DNA from 3 places in the Blautia sp. HCP3S3_C12 genome. Region 2 is predicted to be linked to each of the others. Evidence: predicted binding sites of a transcription regulator. Region 2 holds the regulator's gene; each other region holds the start of a gene.

Evidence for each region. Region 2 encodes NrdR, which represses ribonucleotide reductase genes. Its sites were predicted from a motif close to CACAANATNTTGTG; they were not measured.
Region 1: a site for NrdR is predicted at 1,951-1,964, ahead of ACTNDS_RS03680 (ribonucleoside triphosphate reductase). Genes of this name have one in related genera too.
Region 3: a site for NrdR is predicted at 3,757-3,770, ahead of nrdD (anaerobic ribonucleoside-triphosphate reductase). Genes of this name have one in related genera too.

What each region holds. Positions count from the first base shown of each region.
Region 1 covers NZ_JBQHWC010000002.1:323,254-329,200, reverse strand. Annotated here, with positions in the region: gene ACTNDS_RS03680 (ribonucleoside triphosphate reductase) at 1-1,868, opposite strand, end outside; gene hflX (GTPase HflX) at 2,014-3,249, opposite strand; gene ACTNDS_RS03670 (tetratricopeptide repeat protein) at 3,258-4,403, opposite strand; gene glmM (phosphoglucosamine mutase) at 4,426-5,772, opposite strand; gene prfA (peptide chain release factor 1) at 5,889-5,947, opposite strand, start outside.
Region 2 covers NZ_JBQHWC010000004.1:106,198-112,144, reverse strand. Annotated here, with positions in the region: gene pap (polyphosphate:AMP phosphotransferase) at 1-404, shown strand, start outside; gene sigG (RNA polymerase sporulation sigma factor SigG) at 478-1,257, opposite strand; gene ACTNDS_RS05900 (PRC-barrel domain-containing protein) at 1,391-1,642, opposite strand; gene nrdR (transcriptional regulator NrdR) at 1,816-2,265, shown strand; gene gdhA (NADP-specific glutamate dehydrogenase) at 2,317-3,651, opposite strand; gene ACTNDS_RS05885 (citrate/2-methylcitrate synthase) at 3,883-5,244, shown strand; gene ACTNDS_RS05880 (patatin-like phospholipase family protein) at 5,289-5,947, shown strand, end outside.
Region 3 covers NZ_JBQHWC010000002.1:340,932-346,878, reverse strand. Annotated here, with positions in the region: gene arcC (carbamate kinase) at 352-1,284, shown strand; gene nrdD (anaerobic ribonucleoside-triphosphate reductase) at 1,604-3,739, opposite strand; gene ACTNDS_RS03750 (hypothetical protein) at 3,861-4,658, opposite strand; gene asnA (aspartate--ammonia ligase) at 4,829-5,836, shown strand.

The DNA.
Region 1 (5,947 bases), on a different contig from region 2:
TAATTCTCAGCAATCTTACGAACCAGCGCAGCTGCAGCCTTCCAGTCAGGAAGCTTCTCACCGATAAATGCATGGAATACAGTACCTGAAGTATACAGTGTCTGTAATTCATCCTGAATATCCAGTGCATCAAAAATATCTGTTGTATATTCCACCGGAAGGTGGGAACTGTTTGTATAATATGGAGTATCACCTCTGCTTCCGGCTGTACGGATATCCGGCCAGCGCTTTCTGTCATGCTTTGCCAGACGATAAGCTGTAGACTCTGCCGGAGTAGCTTCCAGATTGAACAGTTCACCTTCATATTCCACCTGATAATCAGACAGTCGCTCTCTCATATGGAGAAGAACCTCTTTGGTAAACTGTTGGGTACGCTCATCAGACATATCTCCTCCAAGCCAGCAGGCATTTAACCCAACCTCATTCATTCCCACCAGACCAATGGTAGAGAAATGATTGGAAAAGCTGCCCAGATATCTCTTAGTATAAGGATACAGGCCCTCATTGAGAAGCTTGGTGATCACTTCTCTCTTGATGTGCAGGGAACGGGCAGCCAGATCCATCATATGATCCAGACGTCTGTAAAATTCTCCCGGAGTCTTGGACTGATAAGCAATTCTCGGCATGTTAATGGTAACAACACCAACGGAACCTGTACTCTCACCGGAACCAAAGAAACCGCCACTCTTTTTACGGAGCTCCCTCAGATCCAGACGAAGTCTGCAGCACATACTTCTGATATCGCTGGGTTTCATATCACTGTTAATATAATTGGAAAAATATGGGGTTCCATATTTGGAAGTCATTTCAAAAAGCAATCTGTTATTTTCTGTATCTGACCAGTCAAATTCCTTTGTGATAGAATATGTGGGGATGGGATACTGGAAACCTCTGCCGTTGGCATCTCCCTCGATCATGGTCTCGATAAAGGCCTTATTGATCATATCCATTTCTTTTTTGCAGTCTTTGTATTTGAAATCCATATTTTTGCCGCCTACAATAGCCGGCAGCTCTGCAAGATCATCCGGAACTGTCCAGTCCAGAGTAATATTGGAAAACGGAGCCTGGGTTCCCCATCTGCTGGGAGTATTTACCCCGTAGATAAAGGATTCAATACATTTCTTCACTTCCGGATAGTTCAGGTTGTCAACCTTTACAAAAGGAGCAAGATATGTATCAAAGGATGAAAATGCCTGGGCACCGGCCCACTCATTCTGCATAATTCCCAGGAAATTTACCATCTGGTTGCAAAGTACACTTAAATGTCTGGCCGGTGAAGAAGTGATCTTACCTTCAATACCTCCCAAGCCTTCCTGGATCAGCTGCTTCAATGACCAGCCCGCACAATATCCTGTAAGCATAGACAGATCATGGATATGGATATCCGCATTTCTGTGAGCCTCGGCAATCTCATCATCATAAATCTCAGACAGCCAGTAATTTGCAGTTACTGCACCGGAGTTACTCAGGATCAGTCCCCCTACAGAATAAGTAACTGTAGAATTCTCCTTTACACGCCAGTCTTCTACTTTTACATAGCTGTTTACGATTTCTTTATAATCCAGAATCGTAGATTTCATATTACGCACTTTTTCCCTCTGCTTGCGGTAAAGGATATATGCCTTTGCCACATCTGCATATCCAGCCTGGATCAGTACATTCTCCACACTGTCCTGAATCTCTTCTACAGAAATCTTATTATCCTTGATCTTATTCTGAAAATCTGCTGTCACCCGCAGTCCCAGCAGATCAATCATCTCTTTGCTGTAATTCTTTTCCTGCGCATTAAACGCTTTATCAATGGCAGATGTGATCTTACCTATCTTGAACTCATCCATCTGTCCATCTCGTTTCACTACCTGAAACATATCAAAGCCTCCCAACCTTCTCATGTAAATAATGATTCCGTTTCATTGTATCATCGTCCTGTAATTCCGTCAACATTAAAAACACCATATGTTGTGTTTTATTTTAATCGCTAAAACATTATATGGTGTTTCTCTTTCTGTTTTTTTATACTACCTGAGGGTAGATTTCCCGGGGAACTCTTGCCTTTACAGCAATTCCGGACTCTGTATATTCTTCTGAGATCAATTGTCCGAATTCACGGATCAACTGAATTTTTCCAGCCTCCTGATAAGGAAAAACTCTCTCTACATAGATCAGCTCCTCTGTCAGAAGCTTCTCCAGAAGATCATTTAATGCATCCAGCCCTTCCCCGGTCCTGGCTGAAATTTTCAGCGAATAATCTGATTTAAAATCTCTGAGTACTGCTGCCCCCGGTGCATCCTGCTTATTAAAAAGGGTAATAATCTTTTTTCCCAGCACCCCCAGTTCCTTCAAGGTCTCATATACCACATGGATCTGCATTTCTGCCTGAGGATTAGAAGCATCTACCACATGGATAATATAATCTGCATACTTAGCCTCTTCCAGTGTACTTTTAAAGGCTTCCACCAGATGATGTGGCAATTTATTGATAAAACCAACAGTATCTGTCAACAGGATTTGTTGTCCATCCTTCAGATTCAGAATTCTTGTAGTAGGATCCAGGGTTGCAAATAATTTATCTTCAGACAGAACCGATGCACCTGTAAGCTTATTCAGCAAAGTGGATTTTCCGGCATTGGTATATCCTACAATAGCCGCTGTCTTTACCTTACCTCTTGCCCGTCCGGTACGGAGCAGTTCTCTGTGCTTTTCCACCTGCGCCAGGTCCTGCTTCAGGGCTGAAATTCTGGTGCGGATAAGACGTCTGTCTGTCTCCAGCTTCTTCTCACCAGGTCCTCTGGTTCCGATTCCACCGCCCAGACGGGACAGAGATTCCCGCAAACCTACCAGCCTTGCCGAACGATAGCGAAGCTGTGCCAGCTCCACCTGAATCTTTCCTTCACTGGTAACTGCCCTTGCAGCAAAAATATCCAGAATCAGCAACGTCCTGTCCATAACCTTACAGTCAAGCTCCCTCTCCAGATTGTTCAGCTGTGCCGGAGACAGCTCATCATCACAGATTACTCCTGTGGCATCCATGGCATATACCAGAGAACGCACTTCCTCTATTTTACCTTTACCGATATAAGTACCGGGATGTACTGCCTCACGGTTCTGGATAATCCTTCCCACAGTCACTGCTCCTGCAGTTTCTGCAAGCTCCTCCAGCTCGTCCAAAGAGTCCAGCACATTGTCCTCTGCAGCCGTCTGCACGCCTATAAGGATTACCCGTTCTTCTAATCTGCCAAGCTCTTCCATATACTCTCCTACTGTTCCTCTGAACTGTTTGTATTTGTATTATCTGCAGTACTGCTGTCCGCAGCAGTATCCCCTGCTGTTGTCTCTGCTCCGGAATTTTCATTCTGCCCGGTTACACGGGTTTTCAGAAATGCCAGTTCCTTTTTCATCGTCTTATCATCCGGATACAGTTCCAGATACTCTTCTGCCTTCTGTTTTGCAGTTGCAAAATCAAGCTTCTTCTCATATACTGTCATTTCATTAAACAAAAGGCTTTTCAGTTCCTCTCCTTCTGCAAAGGTGAGGGCACTGGAAATATTGGAAAGAGCACTGTCATAATCTCCATCCTCAATATCACAGAGAGCCAGACCATTAAAGCCTCTGGCACTGTCCTCTGCCTGAGATACATATTCCTCAAATTTCTTTCTGGCACTGGCAGTATCCTTCTGTTCCATGTAAACCATTCCCTGAAGCAGTACGGCTTCTGTATTCCCATCATCTGCAGCCTCCTGTAGTTCTTTCTGGGCATTATCATAATCACTCATATAATAATATACCCGTCCCCTGTCACAGTGATCCTGGGCATTGTCTGCAGTCTTTGCCAGAGCAGCTTCCAGATAGCGGGTTCCATCTGCTTCCATATCCTTTTCCAGATAAGCACTGTAAATGCGGATTGCCATATCGTAAGTAGCTTCTTCTCCATATGCCTGCTCAAAATCAACGGAAGCCTCCTCATAGGAATCCATGGCCAGTGCCACCTCACCTGTAAGAAAATACACATCTGCATCCATATCGTAATCCGCTGCAATGGACTGACAGTCTGCCATTGCCTCATCATATGCTTTTATTTTCAGGTATGCAGCTGCTCTGTAGGATAAAATATCCTTTTTCAGAGACTTTCCCACCTTCTTACAATTCAAAGCATCCGTAAAATTCTCAATGGCCTCTTTATAATTTCCAAGATGCACATTCGCCACGCCTGCCCCTCTGTAAGAGCCTGCCGGATTTACACCGGCAGCAATGGCAGTTTCAAATTCCTGCAGCGCTTCGTCATATTTTTCCGCTTCCAGGTCACTGGATGCCTGTCTGTAATTTTTCATATCACTGCCGCAGCCGGAAAAAAAGACAGTTCCCAGGCATACAGCTAAAAACACTGCTATCTTTCTATTCTTCATGAGTATCCTTTATATCACAAATTTAATCAATAACCAGACCTTCTGCTTCCATTACTTTCACTACCCGATCTACATTTTCATGACAGAGTTCATCTGTTCCTGCCTCTACCATAACACGGATCAGAGGTTCTGTACCACTTTCACGGACCAGGATACGACCTTCATTGCCCAAAGATATGGCAACCTCCTCAACAGCCTTTACAACCGCCGGATTTTCCCTGGCAGTCTTCTTGTCAGACACACGCACATTGCGCAGAAGCTGAGGATAAACTTTCATTTCCTTTGCCAGATCACACAGAGTTGCTTTTTTCTCTACGCAGGCCTCCATGATCATAAGAGAGGTCAGGATTCCATCTCCTGTTGCTGCATATCTGCTGAAAATAATATGTCCTGACTGCTCACCGCCAATGCTGTAATTATTTTCCATCATATTCTCGGCAACATATTTATCCCCTACTGCTGTCTGCTCGTAATCAATTCCTTCTCTTTCCAGGGATTTGTACAGACCCAGATTAGACATTACAGTAGTTACCACTGTATTGCCATTTAATCTTCCCTGCTCTTTGAGATATTTTCCACAGACATACATGATCTTATCTCCATCGATCACATTTCCCAGATGATCCACTGCAATACAGCGGTCTGCATCTCCATCATAGGCAAAACCAATATCCAAACCGTTATCCACCACATATTTCTGAAGCACTTCAATATGTGTAGAACCACAGTTTGTATTAATATTAGTTCCATCCGGCTCATTATTGATCACGTATGTTTTTGCGCGGAGTGCATCAAATACACTCTTGGCAATAGCTGAGGAGCTTCCATTTGCACAATCCAGACCAACTTTAATATTTTTGAAATCACGGCATGGAATAGAAATCAGATGTCCGATATAGCGGTTACGTCCGGAAGCAAAATCTATAGTACGTCCTACATCCTCCCGGGTTGCCAGAGGAAGTTCTTCCAGCACGCCGTCCAGGTAAGACTCGATCCTAGCCTCAATCTCAGCCTCAATCTTCTGTCCATTTCCATTCAGCAGTTTGATTCCATTATCATAAAAGGGATTGTGGCTTGCAGAAATCATAATACCACAGTCAAAATCCTCTGTGCGGACTGCATAGGAAACACTTGGTGTGGTAGTAACATGAAGAAGATATGCATCTGCACCGGATGCAGTCAGTCCTGCTACCAGAGCATATTCAAACATATAGCTGCTTCTTCTGGTGTCTTTACCGATAACGATCTTTGCTTTGTGGTTCCGGCCATAATACCAGCCTACATAACGTCCAACCTTAAATGCATGATTTACTGTCAGTTTGACATTAGCTTCTCCTCGAAAACCATCTGTTCCAAAATATTTTCCCATAATGCTCCTCCTTAATTTATAGCTATATTTATGATGTTAGGGTCAAAAGGGATTTTGCCCCTAACTTGATATCTACGAATTGCTCCGCTGCAAAGCAGCTCCCGCAATTCTCATATTTATGCCTCATCCTGTAAGTTACTCAGCTTCGCTGCCTGATCTGCTGCGATCAGACTAT
Region 2 (5,947 bases):
TTTTTGACAGAACCTGGTATGGCCGTGTAATGGTGGAGAGACTGGAAGGTTTCTGCAGTGAAAATGACTGGAAACGGGCTTATAATGAAATGAATGAGTTCGAAAAGGAATTGAAGGACTGGGGAGCTGTGATTATTAAATTCTGGGTACAGATAGATAAGGATACCCAGCTGGAACGCTTCAAAGAACGGCAGAATAACCCTGAGAAGCAGTGGAAGATCACAGATGAAGACTGGCGCAACAGAGATAAGTGGGATGAATATGAGATTGCAGTAAATGAAATGCTTCAGAAGACAAGTACGATCTTTGCACCTTGGCATGTACTGGAATCTGTAGATAAGAAATACGCCCGGATCAAGGCTCTTAAAATCGTAATTAAAGAAATTGAAAAAGCACTGAAATAGATTTGCAGATATGTAAGGCAGTTCGACAGGAAAGGGGAAGGATCTCCGGATGTCGGACTGCTTTTTTGCTGTGTCAGGGACGAAGATAATTCCGCATGGATTTCAGTGCTCCTTTTTCAAGACGGCTGACCTGGGCCTGGGAGATACCTACTTCCTTTGCCACCTCCATCTGAGTTTTTCCCTCGTAAAAGCGAAGCTGGATGATATGTCGTTCTCGTTCTCCCAGATGGTTCATAGCTTCACGTAGGGACAGATCCTCAATCCAGCGGTCTTCCCTGTTCTTTTTGTCGCTGATCTGATCCATCACATAGAGAGTATCTCCTCCCTCTGAATAAACCGGTTCAAAAAGACTGACCGGACTTTGGATGGCATCCATGGCGTAGACGATCATTTCTTTTTCAATTCCGATTTCTTCGGATATTTCGTTGATCGTAGGCTCTCTCAGATTCTGTTTCATGTATGCTTCTCTGGTATGAATGGCTTTGTAAGCAATATCTCTCAGCGAACGGCTGACCCGGATACTGTTATAGTCTCTCAGATAACGCCGCACTTCTCCTATGATCATGGGAACTGCATAGGTGGAAAATCTGACCTGAAGTGAAGTATCAAAATTATCGATTGCTTTGATCAGACCAATGCATCCGATCTGAAAGAGGTCATCCGGGTTTTCGTTGCTGTTTTGAAAACGTCTGATCACACTTAAGACAAGGCGAAGATTGCCTTTGATGTATAATTCTCTTGCCTGCGCATCTCCTTCCTTGATTCGTCGGAACAGGTCTGTTTTTTCTTCTGCTTTCAAAACAGGAAGCTTCGATGTGTTGACTCCGCAGATTTCTACTTTATTAAGTGCCATCGTTTGAATCCTCCTTATCGTTTCTTACTGTCTGTTGGAATTTACAGATAATAGAATGATTCTCAGAGAGGAGGATATTTATACTGTTTTAAACAAAATATAATAAATAAAAGGCCTTGACAAAGTCCGGCCTTTAGTTTTCACACAGACACTTTTCTTCGTCTATTTTTACCAGGATGATATCTTCTCCGATCTGGCAGATGCATTCCCAGGGGATGATGAATTCATCTCTGCCAAAGAGACAGCAGAATCTGCCGGGCCCGGGCAGGACAAGGGCAGAAAGGCAGCTGGTCCTGCAGTCAAATTCGATATCTATGGGACAACCCAGACTGCGGCAGGTACAGGTATTGATTACTTCTTTTTGCCTTAATTCACAGATACGCATAAAAAACCACCTGAATGATAAGAAAATGAATATTTTATAAATTTTATGTAATCCGAAAAGAATTTATGCATGTCCTTTTATTGACATATGAAATAAAGATAAAGTATAATAAATAATCATTAAGATACTGAGCTGTTATTAAATATCAAAACATCCAGGGGGAATAGTCCGTTATGAAGTGTCCTTTTTGTAATCAGGATAATACCAGAGTTGTGGATTCAAGACCGGTAGAGGATACCAATTCTATCCGCCGCCGCCGTTTGTGTGATGTATGTGGCAGAAGATTTACTACATATGAAAAAGTAGAGTCCATTCCGCTGACTGTTATAAAGAAAGATCAGAATCGAGAGCAATATGACAGGGGAAAGATTCAGGCAGGAATTCTCCGGGCCTGTTACAAGAGACCCATTCCTATTGAAAAAATAGAAGAGATGATGGATGCCATAGAGGGTGAAATCTTTAATACAGAGGAAAAGGAAATTTCCAGTACCAGAATTGGAGAGATTGTTATGGAGCATCTGAAGGAACTGGATGCAGTAGCTTATGTGCGTTTTGCTTCTGTGTACAGGGAATTCAAGGATGTGAGTACTTTTATGGATGAACTTAAGAAATTTATGAATTAATAAAAAGGGTGCAGATGCACCCTTTTTATATTTCCAATATATGATTAAGGATCAGACAATACCCTGAGCGATCATGGCATCTACAACCTTCTCGAAACCTGCAATATTAGCACCAACTACATAGTTTCCTGCCATATCGTAACGTTTAGAAGCGCTGTCAACCTTCTGGAAGATATCGATCATAATCTGATGAAGCTTTGCGTCAACCTCTTCAGCTGTCCAGGAAAGTCTTGCGGAGTTCTGGCTCATTTCCAGAGCAGAAGTAGCAACGCCACCTGCGTTAGCTGCCTTACCAGGCATGAAGATGATGCCATTGTTCATGACATAATTTGTAGCTTCCAGAGTTGTAGGCATGTTAGCACCCTCTGCAATATATTTACAGCCATTTGCAACCAGCACCTTTGCACCGTCAACATCCAGCTCGTTCTGAGTTGCACATGGAAGGTAGATATCACATTTGATATTCCAGATACCCTTGCCTTCTGTATAAGAAGCACCCTCAACACGGTCAGCATATTCTTTGATACGTCCGCGTTTTACTTCTTTGATATCTTTTACAACATCCAGATTGATTCCGTTAGGATCATAGATATATCCGTTGGAGTCGCACATTGCAACAACCTTGCCGCCAAGCTGAGTAGCTTTCTGTACAGCATAGATAGCAACATTACCGGAACCTGTTACAGTGATAGTCTTACCGGAAATGGTATCGTTGTTTGCTTTTACCATTTCATTCAGCATATATACAAGACCATAGCCTGTAGCTTCTGTACGAACCAGAGAACCGCCATAGGAAAGTCCTTTACCTGTAAGTACGCCTTCATACAGACCTGTGTTACGTTTGTACTGTCCATAGAGGAATCCGATCTCACGTCCGCCAACACCGATATCACCGGCAGGAACGTCCATGTCAGCACCGATATATTTGGAAAGCTCAGTCATAAAGCTCTGGCAGAATGCCATAACTTCTCTGTCAGATTTACCCTTAGGATCAAAGTTGGAACCACCTTTACCGCCTCCGATAGGAAGTCCTGTAAGGGAGTTTTTGAAAATCTGCTCAAAACCTAAGAATTTAAGAATACCCTGGTTAACAGATGGATGGAATCTTAAACCACCCTTGTACGGTCCGATTGCACTGTTGAACTGTACACGGTATCCTTTGTTAACCTGTACAACGCCCTTGTCATCAATCCACGGAACACGGAAGGAGATAATTCTTTCCGGCTCAACCAGACGTTCCAGAATAGAAAGACTGCGATATTTTTCTTCATTTTTTTCGATTACAACTTTAAGAGAATCAAGAACTTCTTTTACTGCCTGGTGAAATTCAGGCTCGTTTGGGTTCTGTGCAACGACTCTCTCGTATACTTCATCAGTATAAGACATTGTTATTCCTCCTCATCTATTGTAATGATTTTGCTTTGAACGACGTTATTATACACTAATGTGCTAAAAATGGAAAGAGGGAAAGAAAAAAAACTGAAATTTTTTAAAAAATTTGTGTGTAGACCGAAATGGAAAACAATGCTATAATTTATTTATGACGTGCAAAATACGGTGATTGGAATGAGGAGGGCCCATTATCGAAAAAGCAGAGAAGAAAGGGGAATATAGTATATGGCAGGATTTAAAACAAAAGTGACACCGGAAATTGAAAAACTTACAGATATCTGTAGGGATAATACCAGTCTGGATCTGTCGTTATATGCAAAATATGATGTAAAGAGAGGCCTGAGAGATATAAATGGTAAAGGCGTTCTCGCAGGTCTGACTCAGGTTTCAAATGTTCAGGCCACAAAGATGGTAGATGGCAAAGAGGTTCCCTGTGAGGGAAAGCTTTCCTACAGAGGCTATGATATCAAAGATCTGACCAAAGGATTTATACAGGATGACAGATATGGCTTCGAGGAAGTGGCATACCTGCTTTTGTTCGGAAAACTTCCGGATAAACAGCAGCTTATGGATTTCACAGAACTTCTGGCTAACCAGAGATCACTTCCTACCAATTTTGTCAGGGACGTAATCATGAAGGCTCCCAGCAAAGATATTATGAATGGACTTTCCAGAAGCGTTCTGACTCTGTATTCGTATGACCATAATCCGGATGATACCTCTTTGCCAAATGTACTGCGGCAGTGTCTGAATCTGATCAGTGTTTTTCCGTTGTTATCTGTATATGGATATCAGGCATACAATCATTATGTAAAGGGAAAAAGTCTTTATATCCATAATCCCAAGAAGGATCTGACAACAGCTGAAAACATTTTGCGTATGTTGAGACCGGATAAGAAGTATACCCATCTGGAAGCAAAGATTCTGGATATTGCGTTGATTCTTCACATGGAGCATGGCGGTGGAAATAACTCTACCTTTACTACTCATGTAGTATCTTCTTCCGGTACAGATACCTATTCTGCCATTGCAGCAGCTCTTGGTTCACTGAAGGGTCCAAAGCATGGTGGCGCCAATATTAAAGTAGTAAGTATGTTTAATGACATGAAGAAAGAAGTGAAGGACTGGACAGATGAAGATGAGGTTCGTGTGTATCTCAGAAAATTACTCCATAAGGAGGCTTTTGACAGAAAGGGTCTGATCTATGGAATGGGGCATGCGATTTATTCAGTATCTGATCCAAGAGCCGAAGTGTTTAAAGCATATGTGGAGACTCTGGCCAGAGAAAAGGGAAGGATGAAAGACTATGCCCTTTATTCTATGGTAGAGCGTCTGGCACCTGAAGTAATTGCCGAGGAAAGAAGAATTTATAAAGGTGTTAGTGCAAATGTGGACTTTTACAGTGGTTTCGTGTACAGTATGCTGGATCTGCCACTGGAATTATATACACCTATGTTTGCAGTTGCACGTATTGTGGGCTGGAGTGCCCATCGAATGGAAGAGCTCATCAATGCGGACAAGATCATTCGCCCGGCATACAAAAATGTGCTGGCACCAAGTGTTTATGTGCCTCTTGCTGAGCGCTGAACTGATAGGATAGAAATACGCTTTTGAAAGGATTAGTGAGGAAAATGACAAATAATAATGAGACAGCGTTAATTCTGGAAGGCGGTGGTACACGGGGGGTGTTCACGTCCGGAGTGCTGGACTGTCTGATGAAACATCAGATAGAGTTTCCTTATGTAACAGGAGTTTCAGCAGGGGCCTGTAATGCAGTGGATTATGTATCCGGGCAGATTGGCCGGACGAAGGCCTGTGTGATCACAGAGGATAAGAATAATAGCTACATAGGCCTGAAGCAGACTTTGAAGAATAAAACTCTGTTTGATATGGACATGCTGTTTGAACGATACCCCAATGAGATTTTTCCTTTTGATTATGATGCTTATTTTAATTCCGGAAAAAAATGTGAACTGGTAGTGACGGATTGCATTACCGGCCAGGCAAAATATCTGGAGGAAAGAAATGACAGAAAACGTCTGATGGATATCTGCCGTGCGTCTTCCAGTATTCCTCTGGTATGCCCTATGGTGATGATTGACGGGATACCCTGTGTGGACGGCGGTGTAGCAGATTCCATTCCCGTGGTTCATGCCATGAAGGAGGGGTACCGCAAGAATGTGGTGATTCTTACCAGGAATTATGGCTATCGAAAAAAGAAGCCTGGAGAGAGTAAGGCTGTTTATCTGGCTGCTTTTCACAAATATCCCAATCTGCTGAACAGTCTTTT
Region 3 (5,947 bases), on a different contig from region 2:
AATATATACTTACTTTAATTTTTGTTTATAATTCTTTTATATTTTTTCTGTTTCTTTCAGATTATTGACATACTTTGCACATATTTTTCTCCTATAATAGGTTTTGGATAGATGAAAACCACTCTCTATCTCCCCCCTCAAAAAATGGACAGCTCCTGCAGCAATGCGGGAGCTGTTTATTTTATTATTATTTTATTATTATTTTTATTCGTTTTTAATTGCCGTTCGGAGAAGAATCTATTGCATTTCCCCGGACAGTCTTTTATAATATAGTGTATCATTATGATTATCTCGGGAGGCTTGAACCACAGCCACCTGTGTACAACAAAATAAAGAAACGAGGTATTTCCCATGAGCGAAAAAATCACAGTAGTTGCATTGGGCCACAGAGCATTAGGTACAACTCTGCCAGAGCAGAAAATTGCCACAAAAAAAGCTGCCAAAGCTATTGCAGACCTTGTAGAAGCAGGAAACCGTGTAGTAATTTCACACAGTAACGGACCACAGGTCGGAATGATCCATACTGCTATGAACGAATTCGGTAAGGCACATCCAGATTATACATTTGCACCTATGTCCGTATGTTCTGCCATGAGCCAGGGTTACATCGGTTATGACCTTCAGACTGCCATCCGTGCAGAGCTGCTTTCCAGAGGTATTTACAAACCGGTTGCCACTGTATTGACTCAGGTTGTGATCGATCCTTATGATGACGCTTTCGCAGAGCCAGAGAAGATCATCGGCCGTGTACTGACCAAGGAAGAAGCAGAAGCAGAGGAACATAAGGGTAATTTTGTCACAGAACTTGCAGACGGTACCTACAAAAGAATCCTTGCTGCACCAAAGCCGCAGAAAATCGTAGAACTTGAAACGATCCGCACACTTGTAGATGCCGGAGAGATCGTCATTGCAGCCGGCGGCGGCGGTATCCCTGTTATGGAGCAGGGTGTTTCCTTAAACGGTGCCAGTGCTATTATCGAGAAAGACCTGACAAGCGGACTTCTGGCTCAGGAGTTAAATGCAGATACTCTGCTGATCCTGACCAGTGTAGAGAAGGTAAGCCTAAATCTTGACATGGATAATGAAGAATTCCTAGGTGAAATCTCTGTAGCAGATGCCAAGAAATATATGGATGAGAATCAGTTTGCACCGGGATCTATGCTGCCGAAGTTTGAAGCGGGCGTCAACTTTGTTGAAAAAGGAGACGGACGCCGGACTATTATTACGGATATTGCCCATGCGAAGGATGGGGTTTATGAGAAGACGGGGACTATAATTAAATGATGTTTTGCAAAGGGGACGCATAGCGGCGTCCCCTCTGCACACCCCTCGCGCTGGTGTCTGACGGGAGGGGTGTTGTTGTTTTTAGGTATGGAAGGAGCTCCGGGTTGAGATATGAGGGAGCTTTTGTTAACTTTACTTTGTTGGTGAGACGGACGGGGAGGCGGCGGAGCCTGCCCCTGGTATTGAGATAATTTTGAGAAGGTTGGGAAGGTAATACTCATATTTAGAGATGTATCATAAAAAGAGATTGTCTGAAAATAAGAAGGCTTATAAAAAGAAGGATGTAATTCATTTCGAATTACATCTTTCTTTTTATAGATTACATGGATTTTCGTTCGGCGATTTCGGCCATTTTGGCTTCGTTGAGGCGGGTGTCACCGTGGACGCGGCTGTAGGAGAGATAGCCGTTCATGCGGTCGATTTTGGTCAGGTTTTTGGAACCGCATACGGGGCAGACATCCATTTCAAGTTCTTCGTGTCCGCAGTCATCGCAATAGGCCAGGGAGAGATTGACTCCTTCGTAATAGCCCAGGGCCATGGCGCGGCGGATGAGGGTTCGGACAGCCTCTTTATTGTAATCGATGGGATAACGGACGTACTGGATCTTACCTCCGTTGCACAGTTCCCAGAAGCGGCCCTCCAGATCCTGTTTTTCAATCGGGGTAACTTCTTCGGTTACATGGCAGTGGAAGCTGTTGCTGACATAAGGACGATCAGAAACACCTTCAATAATTCCATACATTTTACGGAACTGTTCTACCTGAAGTCCGCAGAGGCTCTCTGCAGGAGTTCCATAGATTGCATAGAGATATCCATCCTCTTCCTTAAATTTATTTACTTTTTCGTTGATATATTTCAGAACTTCCAGTGCAAACTGGCCATCCTCTGCAATGGATTTTCCATTATAAAGTTCCTGCAGCTCATTAAGAGCTGTGATTCCAAAGGATGCCGTCATAGGTTTGAGGATTTTACCAATCTTTTCATTTGGTTTCAGACGGCCGCCGTAGAAACCGCCCTCACAGTAAGCAAGAGGATTGGTAGAGGCACGCATCTGTCCCAGATATTCGTAGGTACGGATATGAAGGCTCCGGATCATTTCCAGATAGAAATCCAGCACTTCATAGAAATCTCTGCTCTCTGCTCTGGCTTTGGCCAGGATCATAGGCAGATGAAGGCTTACTGCTCCAACATTAAATCTTCCTACAAATACAGGCACATCCTTATCATCAGCAGGATACATACCGCCTCTTTCGTACCATGGGCTCAGGAAAGCACGGCAACCCATAGGGCTGATCACCTTTCCGTACCGTTTGTACATACTGGCAATATATCCCTTGCCTGACATGGAAAGCCAATCCGGATACATTGTTTTTGAAGAGCAGTCTACCCCCGCCTCAAAAACATCCTCGCAGCTTTTTCCTTTTCCATGGATCTTTTCATCATAAAGAAATACGATTTTCGGGAAAAGTACAGGCTTCTTGTGTCCTTCCTTACCCTGTCCGCCTTTGTGTACTGCCAGAAGTGACATACTGCACATTTTCTCAAACTGTCCGGTTCCCAGTCCCAGTGTGACAGTAACAAAGGGATAATCTCCTCTGGAGGATCCTACTGTATTCAGCTTATACTCAATCCCTTGCCAGCCCTGGTCATAATCTCTGCGGACTTTATCCAGTGCGCGCTCAATGGCCTTTTCTTCTCTTCCTGCCCAGCTCGGATCAGAATACTGCATAAACTCCTCAATATATCTGTCATAGCTTTTCTTTGCATAAGGTGCCAGAATCTTATCCACTTCCGGGACTGTAAATCCGCCATACTGCTGTGCGGCTGTACTCAGAATAATATCCCCCATAACATCAAATGCTGTATCCAGAGTTTTGGGTTCATTGTACCATACATTTCCCATCTCAAAGCCGTCCTTTAGCACAGCTGCAACATCAAAAAGACAACAATTCATAGTATCCAGACGGGCGGACTGATCATGAATATAAATATAACCATCCTTACATGCCTGAAGCTCATTACGGTTCATAAAAAATTTACGGTAAAGCTCTTTATTCAGTTCATTAAAGATCAAGCTTCGCTTAGTGGCAACCAGAGCACTGTCTGTGTTGGCATTGCTCTTATCACCAATATAACGAATTGCCTGACTCTTGGTATATACATCATCCATCATATGGATAAAATCCAGTTTATAATTTCTGTAATCCCGGTAACTTTTGGCTACAGCTGGATTTACTCTCTCCAGGGCACCCTCTACTATGTTGTGCATCTCCTGGATCTGGATCTCATTTTTTCCCAGGGAAGCTGCATGCTCCTCGGCAAACTTGCAGATAAAATCCTGCTCTTCCTCAGAAAAAGTGTATAAAATCCTGGCTGCTGATTTATTCACAGCTGCTACGATCTTTTTGGAATTAAATTCTTCCTTTGTTCCGTCTTTCTTTATTACATAAATCATACCTTTTCACTCCAATATACAAGATATAGTATAAAATATTGGTTTGTCCCATATTTACACCTATATGTGGTGCGCTTTACAAGTATAGCACATCGCCTGTAAAAAAGAAAGGGGGAAAATTTTATTCGTCATATTGCTGAATTTCATATAATCTAAAATAATTATACTGTCCATCCAGAGAAGTAACTGTGAGCTTATCACCCTTGTGTAACTCCAGCTTCAGCTGCTGTCCTTCCTGATTAAAGTCCCAGATTTCTCCTCCAGTACCGTCTGCCGGAATAAGCTCCAGCTCTATACCCTCCCAGACAGCCTCCACAACATATTCTCCTGGTCCCATGAAGTCTTCTGTGTTGCTTTCCACAACCTCATAATAGCTATCTTCTGTGTTCAGCATATAGTAAGCATACTTATCCAGCTCAGAAGAAGACATCACCTTCTGGTCAGGCACTTCTTTTTTCTCTTTGTCATCTTTGTCAATGAGTTTTGTCTTATATATAAATTCTTCAATTTGATGAGACTTCAGTGTTTCCAACGCATCAGGGACACATTCTATAAGAGCTGCAAGAAGAGCGATCACCAGCCAGAATATGACCATCTTTTTTCCTTTTTTCTTTTCCTGAGTTCCGCTCTGTTTTCCAGAGGTATATGTTTTCGAAGCAGTTCTCCCGGCATTGTTTACTGTCTTACTTGTGTTCCCGGCATTCTTTTTCTTTGTATAATCCGCGCCGCCCTTCCGGTCAGGAAGAGGGATCTCGCTCTGATCCATTTCTCTTCTCACCTTTGCCGAAGAATGGCGGTAATGCTCAGAACGATCCTCATTAAGATGGTACATAACCGCATCGTTTCTATAAGGCATTCCACAGTATTTACAGCGTCCGTTTACGATTGGTCCGTCACATACCTGGCATCTTTTTCCCATATTCTATCCCCCACTTCACAAATCATTGTATAAATAATTGTAACATTTTACGCCAATCTTGCAAGATGAAAATTGCCAATCGCACTTTTTCCTGTTATAATAGCGTGGTGTAAAATAAATGGATATTCAATAGAATATGCAAACAAAACTATAGGAGGACTTCAATAATAATGGAACAGATTAAAATTCCTGATGGTTATCATTCAGCCTTAAACCTCCATGATACCCAGATTGCAATTAAGACTGTGAAGGATTTCTTTCAGCAGACCCTGGCTCAGAAGCTGAATCTGCTTCGTGTTTCAGCTCCGGTTTTCGTCAATCCTTCATCTGGTCTAAACGACAACTTAAATGGCGTAGAGCGCCCTGTAAGTTTTGATATTAAAGGACAGCCGGAAAATGCCGAGATCGTACACTCCCTGGCCAAATGGAAAAGATATGCCCTGAAAAAATACGGCTTTGCCCAAGGTGAGGGTCTCTATACCGACATGATCGCGATCCGTCGAGATGAAGACCTGGACAATATTCATTCTGTATATGTAGACCAGTGGGACTGGGAAAAAATCATTGGCAAAGACCAGCGCAACATGGATACCCTTATTTCCACTGTCCGCACGATTTATAGTGTTCTCAGAAAAACCGAAAAATATATGGCAGTACAGTATGATTATATCGAAGAAATCCTGCCAAGAGAAATTGCCTTTGTCAGCACTCAGGAGCTGGTAGATATGTATCCTGAACTGACTCCCAAGGAACGTGAATATCAGATTGTCAAAGAAAAGGGTGCTGTATTCCTTATGCAGGTAGGCAAAACCCTGACCAACGGTGAACGCCATGACGGACGTGCCCCGGACTATGATGACTGGGAATTAAACGGTGATATCCTTGTATATTATCCGGTTCTTGATATTGCCCTGGAGCTTTCCTCCATGGGAATCCGAGTTGACGAAGACTCTCTGGACAAACAGCTTACTATCGCAGGCTGCGATGACAGAAGAGAACTTCCTTTCCAGAAAGCAATCCTGAACAAAGAGCTTCCATATACCATCGGCGGCGGTATCGGACAGTCCCGTATCTGTATGTTCTTCCTTCGCAAGGCACATATCGGTGAAGTACACGCTTCCCTGTGGTCCCAGGACGTAATGAATGAAGCAAAGGAAAAAGGTGTTCAGCTTCTGTAATTTTGGCCAAAAATCATCGGTGTGTTCACAGTTTTTTCGAAAAATTTAATAGTTCATCTTATTGACAGAACTGCCCATGAATACTATCATAACAGCATAAGGGACATATCC